Regions from separate parts of the Pectobacterium cacticida genome, predicted to be linked through region 1. Evidence: predicted binding sites of a transcription regulator. Region 1 holds the regulator's gene; the other holds the start of a gene.
What was found. Region 1 encodes LexA, which represses DNA repair genes until DNA is damaged. Its sites were predicted from a motif close to TNCTGTATGTACATACAGNA; they were not measured.
Positions count from the first base shown of each region.

Region 2: the regulator LexA is predicted to act here: its motif matches at 5,065-5,084, upstream of RFN81_RS10085 (metal-dependent hydrolase).

Region 1 is NZ_CP133656.1:3,542,015-3,549,189, reverse strand. Features, by position in the region: gene ubiA (4-hydroxybenzoate octaprenyltransferase) at 1-533, shown strand, start outside; gene plsB (glycerol-3-phosphate 1-O-acyltransferase PlsB) at 687-3,128, opposite strand; gene RFN81_RS16155 (diacylglycerol kinase) at 3,256-3,621, shown strand; gene lexA (transcriptional repressor LexA) at 3,731-4,339, shown strand; gene zur (zinc uptake transcriptional repressor Zur) at 4,389-4,898, opposite strand; gene RFN81_RS16140 (pirin family protein) at 4,995-5,693, opposite strand; gene RFN81_RS16135 (LysR family transcriptional regulator) at 5,804-6,700, shown strand; gene RFN81_RS16130 (glutathione S-transferase family protein) at 6,774-7,175, opposite strand, start outside.
Region 2 is NZ_CP133656.1:2,175,950-2,183,124, forward strand. Features, by position in the region: gene RFN81_RS10060 (carbohydrate ABC transporter permease) at 1-275, shown strand, start outside; gene RFN81_RS10065 (ABC transporter ATP-binding protein) at 289-1,416, shown strand; gene RFN81_RS10070 (ABC transporter substrate-binding protein) at 1,429-2,718, shown strand; gene RFN81_RS10075 (oligogalacturonate-specific porin KdgM family protein) at 2,990-3,712, shown strand; gene paeX (pectin acetylesterase PaeX) at 4,030-4,992, shown strand; gene RFN81_RS10085 (metal-dependent hydrolase) at 5,102-5,677, shown strand; gene RFN81_RS10090 (L-cystine transporter) at 5,847-7,175, shown strand, end outside.

The DNA.
Region 1 (7,175 bases):
TGCTAACGCTGAACAAGATGACGATCTTGCTGTCCGTGGCGGGGTTAATCCTGGCTTGGGTCTATCCGTTTATGAAACGGATCAGCCATCTTCCCCAGTTTGTACTGGGTGCCGCGTTTGGTTGGTCAATTCCTATGGCGTATGCCGCCGTCAGCGAAAGCCTTCCGGCAACTTGCTGGATGTTGTTTTTAGCATATATCTGTTGGACGGTCGCTTACGATACGCAATATGCGATGGTGGATCGTGATGACGATCTCAAGATTGGCGTAAAGTCTACGGCGATATTGTTTGGTCGTTTTGACAATATCATCATTGGTGGATTGCAGTTAGCCATGTTGATAATACTGTTGATTTTAGGAAACGTTGTTGGATTAGGCAAGACGTACTACATTGCTTTATTGGCCGCGGCTGGCATGTTTGTTTATCAGCAAAGACTCACGGCCGGGCGCGAGCGCGACGCCTGTTTTAAGGCGTTCCATAATAATAAATATGCCGGGATGGTCATATTTATTGGTGTGCTGTTGGGGCTGTAAGGCGTCTCGGCAGGGATAAAAAACAGCGAGCAATCGCTGTTTTTTGTCATGTAACCCGTGAGTTTATTCTGCGAAATGCCCATCTTGATAGCGATGTGTCATTCGCTATTTCACGGTTTCTCACGGGCTACTTTCCATAGCGCCGCCTACTGTCTAATTCTCGACGTCTATTTCAGAGGCGATACTGGCGCTTTCGATCGTCAGCCTCACTTCCGGGGTGATGAGATCGCTGAGGATAGTGTAGAGCGCGACGATATCATTTTGCACCGTTTCCACGCTATCAGTGATATACCCTTCTGTGCGTAAAGTGGCGACCAATGTTGAGAACACCGCCTTATCGAAAAATTCGGGCGCGTTGATGCCGTGCAGTACGGACAGGCGCTGCGCCATGTTGCGGCTTTCCTTCTCCAGCGCGCCACGGCTAATGTCTGGATTTGCGCATAACAGAGACAAGGTAATCGCATAGCGTTGTAACGTCTCTCGCACGCCTGCCGAGAGGAGTTGCAAGGTACGAATACGCGATGGATTAATCGTAAGTTCGCCGTCAAGACGGCACAGCAACTGCTGTCTCACCAGTTCGTTAGCCAACATTTCCAGTACATCCGGTAAGCGTTCCCGAGAATAATGTAGGAACAATTCAGATTGCAGGAGCGGATAGATCAACGTAATTTGTCGAACCGCTTCGGCAGGCGTAATCCGGCGATGGTGCATGACGATACTGGCAAGTAACGACGGCAAGACCAATAGGTGCTGAATGTTATTGCGATAGTATGTCATTAGAACCGCCTGCTCACGCGGTAGAATGATAATATCGCCAACGCTATCCTTCTCAACTTCGAATTTGCCCAGACTTAGCGCGTGTTCCAATAATTCATCCGCTGTTTTTTGGGGGACGGTAATATCTTCATGATAAGGAACTTGACGTAAGAGTTGCAGGTAGCACTCTAGTTGTTCGCGCATTTGTTCGCGCGTCAATGAACGCTGGCGCGATGCCAATAACGCGGTAGAACACAGGTTCATCGCGTTTGCCGCTGCAGAATTATTAATGCGTGCCATGACATCCATCGCAATATTCTGCACCGTCGGTGTCAACCAATTTGGCCGTGGCGTTTCGATCGGGTCAATAGCCTCACGCCACTGCGGCACATGTTGGTTTAGATAGCTCATCAACGGCAACGGTTCGCCGAAATTCACGTATCCCAGGCCGAGGTTACGCAGTTTGCGCAAACCGCGTACCATTTGCATAAAGCCTTCTTTTTCCTTCACCGCGCCGCGGAGCTCTTTCGCATAAGTACCGACCTCCATCACATGCTCGTAGCCGACATAAATCGGTACCAGCGTGATAGGCCGCGTACCGCCTCTAAGCATCGCCTGAATGGTCATCGCCAAGGTTCCGGTCTTGGGCTCCAGCAGGCGCCCCGTACGCGAGCGCCCGCCCTCCATGAAATATTCAACGGAATAGCCGCGGGCAAATAACTCCCCCAGATATTCGCGAAAAATGGTTGAATACAGTTTGTTGCCTTTAAAGGTTCGCCGAATGAAAAACGCACCAAGACGGCGGAATATCGGCCCCGCTGGCCAGAAGTTAAGATTGATTCCCGCGGCGATGTGCGGCGGCACCAGCCCCTGGTGATACAAGACATAAGACAGGAGCAGGTAGTCCATATGACTACGGTGACAAGGCACATAAACGATGCCGTGACCATCCTCTGCCAGTTGGCGAACACGCTCAGCGTTATGAACATTGATCCCCTGATAAAGGCGGTTCCATGTCCAACTTAATACGCGATCCGACAGACGCACCGCCTCGTAGGAAAAGTTGGCGGCGATCTCTTCCAGTAATTCAATGGCATTCTGTTGCGCTTTTTCATGAGAGATCTTCTTACTGCGTGCTTCGTCCTCGATGGCTTTCTTGATCGCTTTGGAGCCCAACAGTTTGTTAAACAGCTCCTGACGCACCGGCAAGCGCGGGCCAACAGCCGCCAAACGTTGGCGAGAGAAGTGCATACGTGCGACACGCGCCAGTTTGTGGGCTATCGTCTTATCGGTGCCATGCTCGGTCGCCATATAGCGCAGAGACACCGGGCTGGAGAAGCGGACAAAACTGTCACGACCTAGCCACAGGACGGCGAAAAATTTCTCAATGCCATTAAGTAACCGTAAATGAGGTGTTGATTGAGCGTGGCCTTCGCGTCCTGGAGAACGCCCAAACATGACGGAAACGGGAACCATCTGTACATCCAGATCTGGATTGGCACGATGCAAATCCAGATAGTCGTGGAACAGCTTGACGGATTCCTGTTTGGGAACGTAATAGTGAAAGACGCGTGGGCCGTCATTGATAAAAACGTAACTAGGGAGTTCGATGCCGTTAAAGTCGAATGATTGCAAAGGGTCGGGTAACCCCAATGCCAGACATTTCGCCTGTAGCGTCAACAGATCCGCCTGAGAGTTGTAGGGCAGAACATAGAGTATGGGACGTGAAGGATCTAACCCCAACTCAGCCACGGGATCTGCAGGAATTACTTTGCTTTTCACCAGCAGTTTCAGCGGGAAACTCAATAGCTTGTAGTAAATTTTACGCCAGCCTGACATAACAACTTGGAGCCTCTTGTTAGCGATGCGCGGCAAGGATACCAGAAACTGCGCCGGAGATCTGTGGTGATGAGACAACACCAGCGCGTTAAAATGCGAACTATTTTATATAAAAAGTGGAGGATAAATGAATAAAGCGACGGGAGTAACCCGGATTATTAAGGCGACTGGTTATTCCCTTAATGGGCTGAAACAGGCGTGGCGGCACGAAGCGGCATTTCGTCAGGAAACTCTACTGACGAGTGTCGGCATCATCGTTGCGTGTTTATTGCCCGTTACGCTAGTCGAAAAACTATTACTGATTGGATCTGTCGTCTTGATTATGCTCTTCGAGTTAGCCAATAGTGCCATTGAAGCGGTTGTCGATCGCATTGGCTGCGAACACCATGAATTATCGGGTCGAGCTAAAGATATGGGCTCCGCGGCCGTTTTCATCGCTTTCCTGTTTGCTGCTGTTGTCTGGGGAGGCATTCTCTGGCAGTGTTTTGCCTGACGTTACGCATAAGCAAATAAAAGTCAGGGCTTTGCCTACATCGGCATTCCCAATGTTGACTTACCTGTATATACTCACGGAAAGACTGTATAAACAACCAGGGGGCGGGATGAAAGTATTAACGGCAAGGCAGCAGCAGGTGTATGACTTAATCCGCGATCATATTGCGCAGACTGGAATGCCGCCAACGCGTGCGGAAATTGCTCAACAATTGGGGTTCCGCTCACCCAATGCGGCGGAAGAGCACCTAAAGGCATTGGCGCGTAAAGGCGTAATTGAAATTGTCTCAGGCGCTTCGCGTGGCATTCGCCTTCTGATGGAAGAAGAGACGGGGATCCCCTTGGTGGGGCGCGTCGCCGCAGGTGAGCCGCTGCTCGCGCAGGAACATATCGAATGTCATTATCAGGTCGATCCTGCAATGTTCAAACCCAGCGCTGATTTTTTGCTGCGAGTAAGCGGCATGTCGATGAAAAATATTGGCATTATGGATGGCGATTTACTCGCTGTGCACAAAACCGAAGATGTTCGCAACGGGCAAATCGTTGTCGCACGTATCGAAGATGAAGTGACGGTAAAACGCCTGAAGAAACAAGGTAATACGGTGTATTTGCTCGCTGAGAATGAAGAGTTTGCCCCCATTGTTGTCGATCTGCGCCAGCAAAATTTTTCGGTAGAAGGCTTAGCGGTTGGCATCATTCGTAACAGCGACTGGAGCTAACAGTTTGTGGCTACGCACGGCTAGTGGCTGGAAGTTGCGTCTTTAGGCATTAACGTTTTTTTATCGGCACGCTATGGTCATGATCGCAATGATCCGGCTGTTTGCATGATGCTATTTCCTGGCAGTCGCTGCATAGCCCGTGTGCTTCCACAACGCTGTGACGCAGCGTAAATCCTGACTGTTGCGCCAAATTGCGTAGCGTTTCCTCCACCCCTTCGGTTTGACGTTCTGTCACCTGCCCACAGCGATCGCAGATGAAGAGGGCGGAGGTATGGCTTTGGTCTTCGATATGGTGACACAGTACGTAACTGTTGTTGGATTCGACTCGATGAATGAAGCCCTGCTCCAGCAGAAAATCCAGCGCACGATAGACCGTCGGCGGTTTGGCCTGAGGCTCGGAAACCCGCAGCAGATCGAGCAGATCATATGCGCTGATCGCGCCGGGTTGTTGGGCCATAAGGCGTAAAACTTCTAACCGCTGGGGCGTGAGACGCACAGCGCGTTGCTGACAAATTTGTTCAGCCTGGGCAAGCAGTTTGTCCTGTTGGGTTGAATTCATTGCCATATCACCCTGACGCATTGAGAATTAAGGCGGATATCTTATCACGATTGCGTAAAAACGCCGAACTGGCGGCATTATCCTGCGATAATAGCGTTATACCACCAGATCGATAAGCAAGGCTCGTACCGGCGATCCAGCCCGTAGCGTCAGTGACGGTTCTTGTTTAATAAATGCGCCGTCTCCACAGTGTAAGACCTCGCTGTTATGGTCGCCCTTTACTATCATTGAACCACGGATCAGCTGCAGGTAGGCCTGGTTGCCCTGTAGGGTGATTGCGCTTTGCGCATCTTGCTGGAGATCGACATGATGGACCCAAACTTGCTGTCGCAGTTGCAGGCTCTGATCTTCACCTTCGGGCGAAGCAAGCAGCGTGTGACTTGATGAATTTAATGCCATACGCTGTAGCGGGCTGTTTTCCCGCGTCTGGCAAGCGTTCAGCCATAATTGCAGGCGAGTCAACGGAGCACTGGCGCTGGGGTTGTGTTCGCTATAACTGACGTTTGGCTGAGTGGCGAGCAACAATACCTCTCCAGCTTTAGCGTGAACATGTGCGCCGTTGCTGTCGCGATATTCGGCCTCACCCTGCAGAATAATATTCAGGATATCTACCCGTGGGTAGCTCCGTGGCTGGAACGATGCCCCCGGCGCTAGCACTTCCTGATTAAGCACGCGTAGAGAAGCATAGCCCAGCAACTGTGGATCAAAATAGTGACCGAAAGAGAAGGTATAGCGCGCCTGCAACCAGCCATAGTCGGCCTGACCGCATTGTCCTACCGCTCTTCGTGTGATCATAACCGTAATCCTCGGATAATTATTTATTAAACCGATAGTAATTGTGTGGACGTTGGATTGTTAGCTAGTTAATCTGGTGGGTATATTCAAAATTCCTGAATGAGAAAACGATGGCGAGAGAACGAGCACTGACGCTGGAAGCCTTGAGGGTGATGGATGCGATCGATCGCCGCGGCAGTTTTGCGGCGGCCGCTGACGAACTGGGCAGGGTGCCCTCCGCGCTGAGCTATACCATGCAAAAACTGGAAGAAGAGTTAGATGTGGTGTTGTTCGATCGTTCCGGGCATCGCACCAAATTCACTAACGTCGGGCGTATGCTGCTGGAGCGCGGTCGTATATTGCTGGAGGCGGCAGATAAACTGACCGCGGATGCGGAAGCACTGGCGCGCGGTTGGGAAACGCACCTGACGATTGTGACGGAAGCGCTGATTCCTACCCAGCGGCTTTTTCCCTTAATCGATAAACTGGCGCTCAAGGCGAACACGCAGGTATCGATTCTGACGGAAGTGCTGGCAGGCGCGTGGGAACGCCTTGAACAAGGGCGTGCCGATATCGTTATCGCGCCGGATATGCACTTTCGCGCGTCATCAGAAATGAATACTCGCAAACTGTACACAACGAATAATGTTTATGTCGCCAGCCCGGATCATCCTATCCATCAGGAGCCTGAGCCGCTGTCAGATGCAACTCGGGTAAAGTACCGTGGGATTGCCGTCGCCGATACCGCACGCGAACGCCCGGTGCTTACCGTGCAACTGCTTGATAAGCAGCAGCGTCTGACGGTGAGTTCGCTGGAGGATAAGCGTCTTGCGTTACTCGCAGGATTAGGCGTCGCCACGATGCCTTACCCCATGGTGGAGGAGGATATTGCCGAAGGGCGTTTACGGGTGGTTGGGCCGGAGTATCACATAGAAAGCCAGATAATTATGGCGTGGCGACGGGACAGCATGGGTGAGGCAAAATCCTGGTTCCTGCGCGAAATTCCAAAATTGCTGAACAAACCCTAGTGTTGTCGAGCCTCAAGTGTTGTGCCGTATAGCGGCAAGACGTCGCGCCTTGCCATCATGTTAACTTGCGCTATTAATGGGAAAATCTCTTATCACGCTGGTGAGGTTGATGCAGATCTTGCTCTGGACCTAGGGAGATTACACCGTGTGGATTAATGGTGCTGTGGCTACGGTAGTAGTGGTGACGGATATGCATCATATCAACGGTATCAGCGATGCCAGGCATCTGATAAATATCACGCAGAAAACCGAACAGATTGGGGTAATCGCTGAGACGATATTTATCACATTTAAAATGCGTGTGATAAACCGGATCGAAACGAATTAATGTTGTCCATAGCCGTAGATCGGCTTCGGTTAACCGAGCGCCAGTGAGGTAACGCTGCTGCGCAAGAATGGCTTCCAGATCGGATAATGCGGCAAAAACGGCCGTCGCCGCCTCATTGTAGGCTGTCTGGCTGGTCGCAAAACCTGC
Region 2 (7,175 bases), 1.4 Mb from region 1:
TTGTGCCGATTCTGAAACCGGCCATCATCTCTGTGGCATTGTTCCAGTTTATGTGGTCAATGAACGACTTTATCGGTCCGCTGATTTATGTCTATAGCGTGGATAAGTATCCCATCGCGCTGGCGCTGAAAATGTCTATTGATGTCACTGAAGGCGCCCCGTGGAATGAAATTCTGGCCATGTCCAGCATCTCCATTCTGCCATCCATTATTGTTTTCTTCCTGGCACAGCGTTACTTCGTACAAGGCGTGACCAGCAGCGGAATTAAAGGTTAATAGAGGATTTATCATGGCTGAAGTTATTTTCAATAAGCTGGAAAAAGTTTACTCCAATGGTTTCAAAGCGGTTCACGGTATCGATCTAACGATTAAAGACGGTGAATTCATGGTTATCGTCGGCCCATCCGGTTGTGCGAAATCAACAACACTGCGTATGTTAGCAGGTCTGGAAACCATCAGTGGCGGTGAAGTTCGCATCGGTGAGCGCGTGGTTAATAATCTGGCGCCAAAGGAACGTGGGATTGCCATGGTGTTCCAGAACTATGCGCTCTACCCTCACATGACCGTCAAAGAAAATCTGGCGTTTGGCCTTAAGCTGAGCAAGATGCCTAAAGACCAGATTGAAGCGCAGGTGAAAGAAGCGTCCAAGATCCTGGAGTTGGAAGATTTGATGGATCGTCTGCCACGCCAACTGTCCGGTGGTCAGGCTCAACGTGTGGCCGTAGGCCGCGCTATCGTGAAAAAACCCGATGTCTTTCTGTTTGATGAACCTTTATCTAACTTGGACGCTAAATTACGTGCTTCGATGCGAATCCGTATTTCTGACCTGCATAAAGAGCTGAAAAAAAGCGGTAAAGCGGCAACAACGGTATATGTGACGCACGATCAGACCGAGGCCATGACCATGGGCGATCGTATCTGCGTGATGAAACTGGGTCACATTATGCAGGTTGATACGCCAGATAACCTGTACCACTACCCTGTTAACATGTTCGTTGCCGGTTTTATTGGCTCGCCAGAAATGAATATCAAGCCGTGCAAACTGGTTGAGAAAGATGGTCAGATTGGCGTGGCTGTTGGTAATAATGCACTGGTATTGAATGCTGAAAAACAAAATAAAGTTCGTGATTACGTTGGCAAAGACGTATTTTTCGGCGTTCGTCCTGAATACGTCGCGGTATCAGATACGCCATTTGCAGACCACTATGCACAGGGCGATCTGGTTCGCGTAGAAAACATGGGGCATGAATTCTTCATGTACATCAAAGTTAATGGCTTTGAATTAACCAGCCGCGTACCTTCTGACGAAGCACGGTTGATTATCGAGAAGGGACTGCATCGTCCGGTATATTTCCAATTCGACATGGAAAAATGTCATATATTTGATGCAAAAACAGAAAAAAATATTTCTCTTTAACAGGAGTAACCGATGAAAAAAGCGATCCTACACACGTTAATAGCTTCATCTCTGGCATTGCTGGCGGCACCATCTTTTGCAGCCGATCAGATTGAGTTGAGGATGTCCTGGTGGGGCGGCAATAGCCGTCACCAGCAAACGCTCAAAGCGATTGAGGAGTTTCATAAGCAACATCCTAATATTACCGTAAAAGCCGAATACACCGGATGGGATGGGCACTTGTCCCGTTTGACAACGCAGATTGCCGGTAAAACAGAGCCTGATGTCATGCAGACTAACTGGAACTGGTTGCCGATTTTCTCTAAAAATGGTGATGGTTTTTACGATCTGAATAAAGTGAAAGACACCCTGGATCTGACACAATTTGACGCTAAAGAGCTGCAAAATACGACAGTGAACGGCAAGCTAAACGGCATTCCGATTTCCGTTACTGCCCGTGTCTTTTATTACAACACGGAAACCTGGAAAAAAGCAGGTCTGGAATATCCAAAAACCTGGGATGAGCTGATGAATGCCGGTAAGGTATTCAAAGAAAAGCTGGGCGACCAATACTACCCTATCGTATTGGAACACCAGGATACTCTGGCGCTACTGAATTCGTACATGGTGCAGAAGTACAATATTCCAGCTATTGATGTGAAGAGTCAAAAATTCTCCTATAGCGAAGCGCAATGGAATGAATTCTTTGGGATGTATAAGAAACTGATCGACGCCCATGTCATGCCTGATGCGAAATACTATGCCTCTTATGGCAAGAGCAACATGTATGAAATGAAACCCTGGATCACTGGCGAATGGTCAGGCACATACATGTGGAACTCCACTATCACTAAGTACTCCGATAATCTACAACCGCCAGCAAAACTGGAGCTGGGTAACTATCCAATGTTGCCCGGCGCGAAAGATGCCGGATTGTTTTTCAAGCCTGCACAGATGCTATCTATCGGCAAGTCAACCAAGCATCCTAAGGAAGCCGCTCAGTTGATTAATTTCCTGCTAAATAGCAAGGAAGGCGTTCAGGCTCTGGGGCTGGAACGGGGTGTACCGTTAAGTAAAGCGGCTGTCGCTCAGTTGACTGCGGATGGCGTTATCCAGGATGATGCGCCGGCGGTATCAGGATTGAAACTCGCGCTGACATTGCCTCACGAGGTACCGGTTTCACCTTATTTTGACGATCCGCAAATCGTCACGTTGTTTAATGATGCCATCCAGTCTATTGACTATGGTCAGAAAACTGTGGAAGAAGCGGCAAAATACTTCCAACGTCAATCTGAACGTATTTTAAGACGTGCAATGAGATAAAATAGCATTCGATTTACCTCCCCTTAATCCCTGCCAATCCCCGGCAGGGATTTTTCATATAAATTAAAACAACTGCCCTATTCAACCCGATCGCCTTCACAACTTGAAACTCCATTTTATTTTTTATTACCCAAGACGATCTCGATCACAGAAAGCCATTTATTAATAAATAGAATAGTTCCTGCCACAAAAGAACAATGTGTCTTTCGGAATTATAATGCGCTTTTAGAATAAGTATTAAACACTGTACTAACCGATAGGGAATATAATGATGAAAATTAAATTACTCGCACTGGCTGTAACGTCATTAATTAGCGTTAATGCAATGGCAGTAACTATTGACTACCGTCATGAAATGAAAGATACGCCGAAGAACGATCACCGTGACCGCTTATCCATGTCACACCGTTTTGCCAATGGTTTTGGATTATCCGCTGAAGCAAAATGGCGTCAGGCCAATAATGACAGTACACCGAATAAGCCATATCATGAAACGGTAAGTAACGGCACTGAAGTGGTCGCCAGCTATGTCTATAAAATCGACAAAACGTTCCAAATCGAACCAGGTTTCTCCTTAGATTCAAGCTCTACCTCAAATAACTATCGCCCTTACCTGCGCGGGAAAGCTGCGATTACTGATGATCTGTCTATTTCTTTACGCTATCGTCCGTATTACAAAAGAAATAGTGGACTGAATGTTGGTAAATCCAACGGCGACCCTTCTGTTGAGAAAGGTTATCAGTTAACGTCCGTTATTAGCTATAAATTCCTGAAAGATTTCCAGGTTGACTATGAATTAGATTATAAAAAAGTCACCAAGGCGGGAGTAGTAATCTATGATAATGATAATTATGATTTCACCCATGACGTAAAACTTTCTTATAAGTGGGACAAAAACTGGAAACCTTACACCGCGCTGGGTAACGTTGCGGAGGGTGGGAAATCAGATCATCGCCAAACGCGTTTTCGTGTCGGTGTACAATATAGTTTCTAATCATTCACCGGTTATTTATTAGTTAATTAAATGGGTGTTATTGTTAAATGCTGTTGACCAATAGCATCCTTCTATGAGTAGATTTGCTGCAAATTAAATAATTACGTTTCTTTATTTTGTGTGTATTGTCCAATATTATAGAGAATATTTTTCAATCGATTTTAGTCTTTGCTGTGTCTGATTTACCCTCTTCACCTGTGAATGTTGTTTGTTTATTGTTCTAGCTGCGGTTCAAGGTAGTCATTTTTCTCAGAAATAATGACTACCTTTTTTTAATATCTAATAGTTTCCTTCTATTTTTTGTCAGGTAATCTATCATGATCGTTCGTTCTCTGCTCATTGGGGCCATGATGATGTCTATTTATGGGTTTAGCCAGGCCCAGCCTGTTTTTCCTGTCTGGCCCCAGGGTGAAGCACCGGGTGCCGCGACCTCATCCATACAACCGAAGGTTATCGAACGGAGTAACAATCCTGCGTTACCCGACCGGGCGGCGATGGGCATTCGCCGTCCCGAAATTACCGTTTATCCCGCAGACAACCCTAATGGCATGGCACTGCTGGTTACCCCCGGCGGTTCCTATCAGCGCGTAGTGTTGGATAAAGAAGGGAGTGACCTGGCGCCATTTTTTAACCAGCGAGGATACACGCTTTTTGTGATGACCTACCGTATGCCTGGTGATGGTCATCAGGAAGGTGCCGATGCCCCTCTCGCCGATGCGCAACGCGCCATAAGGACACTGAGAGCCAATGCCACAAAATGGCATATTGACCCTCAACGCATTGGCATTATGGGGTTCTCTGCCGGGGGACATGTTGCCGCCAGCCTTGGTACCCGATTCGCGCAGCCCATTTATCCTGCCATAGATGCTATTGATCGCGTCAGCGCTCGCCCCGATTTCATGGTGTTGATGTACCCTGTCATCTCAATGCAGGCCGATATTGCGCACCTGGGATCGCGTAAACAGTTAATCGGCGAACAGCCGACAGACTCGCAGGTGATGCGTTATTCACCTGAGAAGCAAGTGACCGCGCAAACGCCGCCCACATTTTTGGTACATGCGGTCGATGATCCATCAGTGCCGGTAGATAATAGCCTGGTGATGTTTAACGCACTGCGGGGAAAGAAGATCCCAGTCGAAATGCATCTCTTTGAAAAGGGGCGTCATGGTTTCGGTCTGCGTGGCACCGAGGGCCTTCCAGCGTCAACCTGGCCCCAGCTTCTCGATAATTGGCTACGCACATTACCCGCAACCAGCCAACCGGCGAAAATTACGCCATAAAGCGTTAATTTGGCCGCAATTGAAATAACTCGTTACGGCGTCACGGCTTCCGCAGGCAGCGATAATCTCTTATACTGTATAAAATAACAGTTTAAATTTGAGATGCTTCATGACTGCGGAAGGACATCTGCTGTTTTCTGTTGCCTGCGTAATTCTGGCTAAAAAAGTTGAACTTTCGCCTGCGCTGGCTACCGGAGACTGGTGGCATATTATTCCCGGTGCCCTTCTTACCGCACTGCTGCCGGACATCGATCACCCCAAATCTGTCCTCGGACAACGTCTGAAGTGGCTTTCCGTGCCGGTTGCGCGCCTATTTGGCCATCGTGGTTTTACACATAGCCTACTGGCCATCGCCACGGGTATTTTCTTTATCCAAACGCGTCTACCGCCGGAGTGGCCGATCCCAACCGATGCCTATCATGCCATGATCGTTGGTTATTTAAGCCATATTCTCGCTGACATGTTAACCCCCGCGGGCGTTCCTCTTCTCTGGCCTTGTCGCTGGCGTTTCCGTCTACCGCTAGTAAATAGCCAGAAAGGCAATCAATGGGAACGCATTTTATGTCTCGCCTGCATCGGTTTTTCGCTATATCAGCCGCAAAAGAATTTGGATTGCTGTACTTATGGCCAGCTGTCCTACTTCTGGCAATCGGCGCAAAGCTACCTCGCCCATTACCTGAAATAACCGGGTTATTTACCGTCAACGTTGTCTCGGTAACATCCTGATAAAAGACCTGCTATCCTGTGCGTGGTAGTTATTTATTATCGCAAAAAAACTCGACTGCTGCTGATCCAGATAAATATACGGCATTGGCAGCAAAGCGATGTGGCTTATTGATAGGGAGAAAAGCCGGATGAATTTTCCGCTGCTCATAAATATTGTGTTATTTGTCGTATTATTACTCGGACTCGGTTATGCCAGCCGCAACCCCACCTGGAGCCTGGCCAAAAAGGTATTGTTGGGCTTAGTCGTCGGTGTCATCTTTGGTTCAGCATTGCATTTGATTTATGGCGATAACAACCCCGTGATTAGTCAGTCTATATCCTGGGTCAATATTGTAGGAAATGGCTATGTGCAGCTATTACAAATGATCGTCATGCCGCTAGTCTTTATTTCCATCCTCAGCTCTGTTGCCAAACTGCACAACGCCTCGTCATTGGGAAAAATCAGCGTATTGACGCTTTCTACCTTGTTGTTCACTACGCTGATCGCTGCATTAGTCGGCGTTTTTGTGACGAATTTATTCGGCCTGACGGCAACCGGACTGGTGCAAGGCGCCCAGGAGACCGCGCGATTGACGGCAATTGAAAGCCATTACGCGAATAAGGTTGCCGATCTCAATGTGCCACAGCTTATTCTCTCATTTATCCCTAAAAACCCGTTTGCTGAATTAACGGGGGCGAATCCAACCTCTATCATTAGCATTGTTATCTTTGCTGCATTCCTTGGGGTAGCGGCGCTTCAGTTACTAAAGGATGATAGCGTTAAAGGTGAACGTGTCTTAACCGCTATTGATACGTTGCAATCCTGGGTGATGAAACTCGTTCGGCTGGTAATAAAACTAACCCCTTACGGCGTCATGGCGCTCATGACCAAAATGGTTGCCAGTTCTAACCTGCAGGACATTCTCAAGCTGGGTAGTTTTGTTGTCGCCTCCTATCTGGGGCTGGCGATAATGTTCGGCGTCCATGCGCTAATCCTCTCTTTCACCGGCATTAATCCGGCACGTTTCTATCGTAAAGTCTGGCCGGTGCTGACGTTCGCCTTTACCAGTCGTTCCAGCGCGGCAACAATCCCGCTGAGCATTGAAGCGCAAACACGGCGCATTGGTATTCCACAGTCCATCGCTAGTTTTGCCGCTTCTTTCGGGACAACTATAGGACAGAACGGCTGTGCCGGACTATATCCAGCAATGCTGGCGGTAATGGTCGCACCAACGGTCGGAATCAACCCATTCGATCCGGTCTGGGTTGCGACGCTGGTCGGGATCGTGACCATTAGTTCTGCCGGCGTGGCTGGCGTAGGCGGCGGAGCCACCTTTGCCGCATTAATTGTCTTACCCGCAATGGGTCTTCCGGTGACACTCGTCGCGCTATTGATTTCAATTGAACCGCTGATTGATATGGGGCGCACCGCGCTTAACGTCAGCGGGTCGATGACGGCGGGTACGGTTACCAGCCAA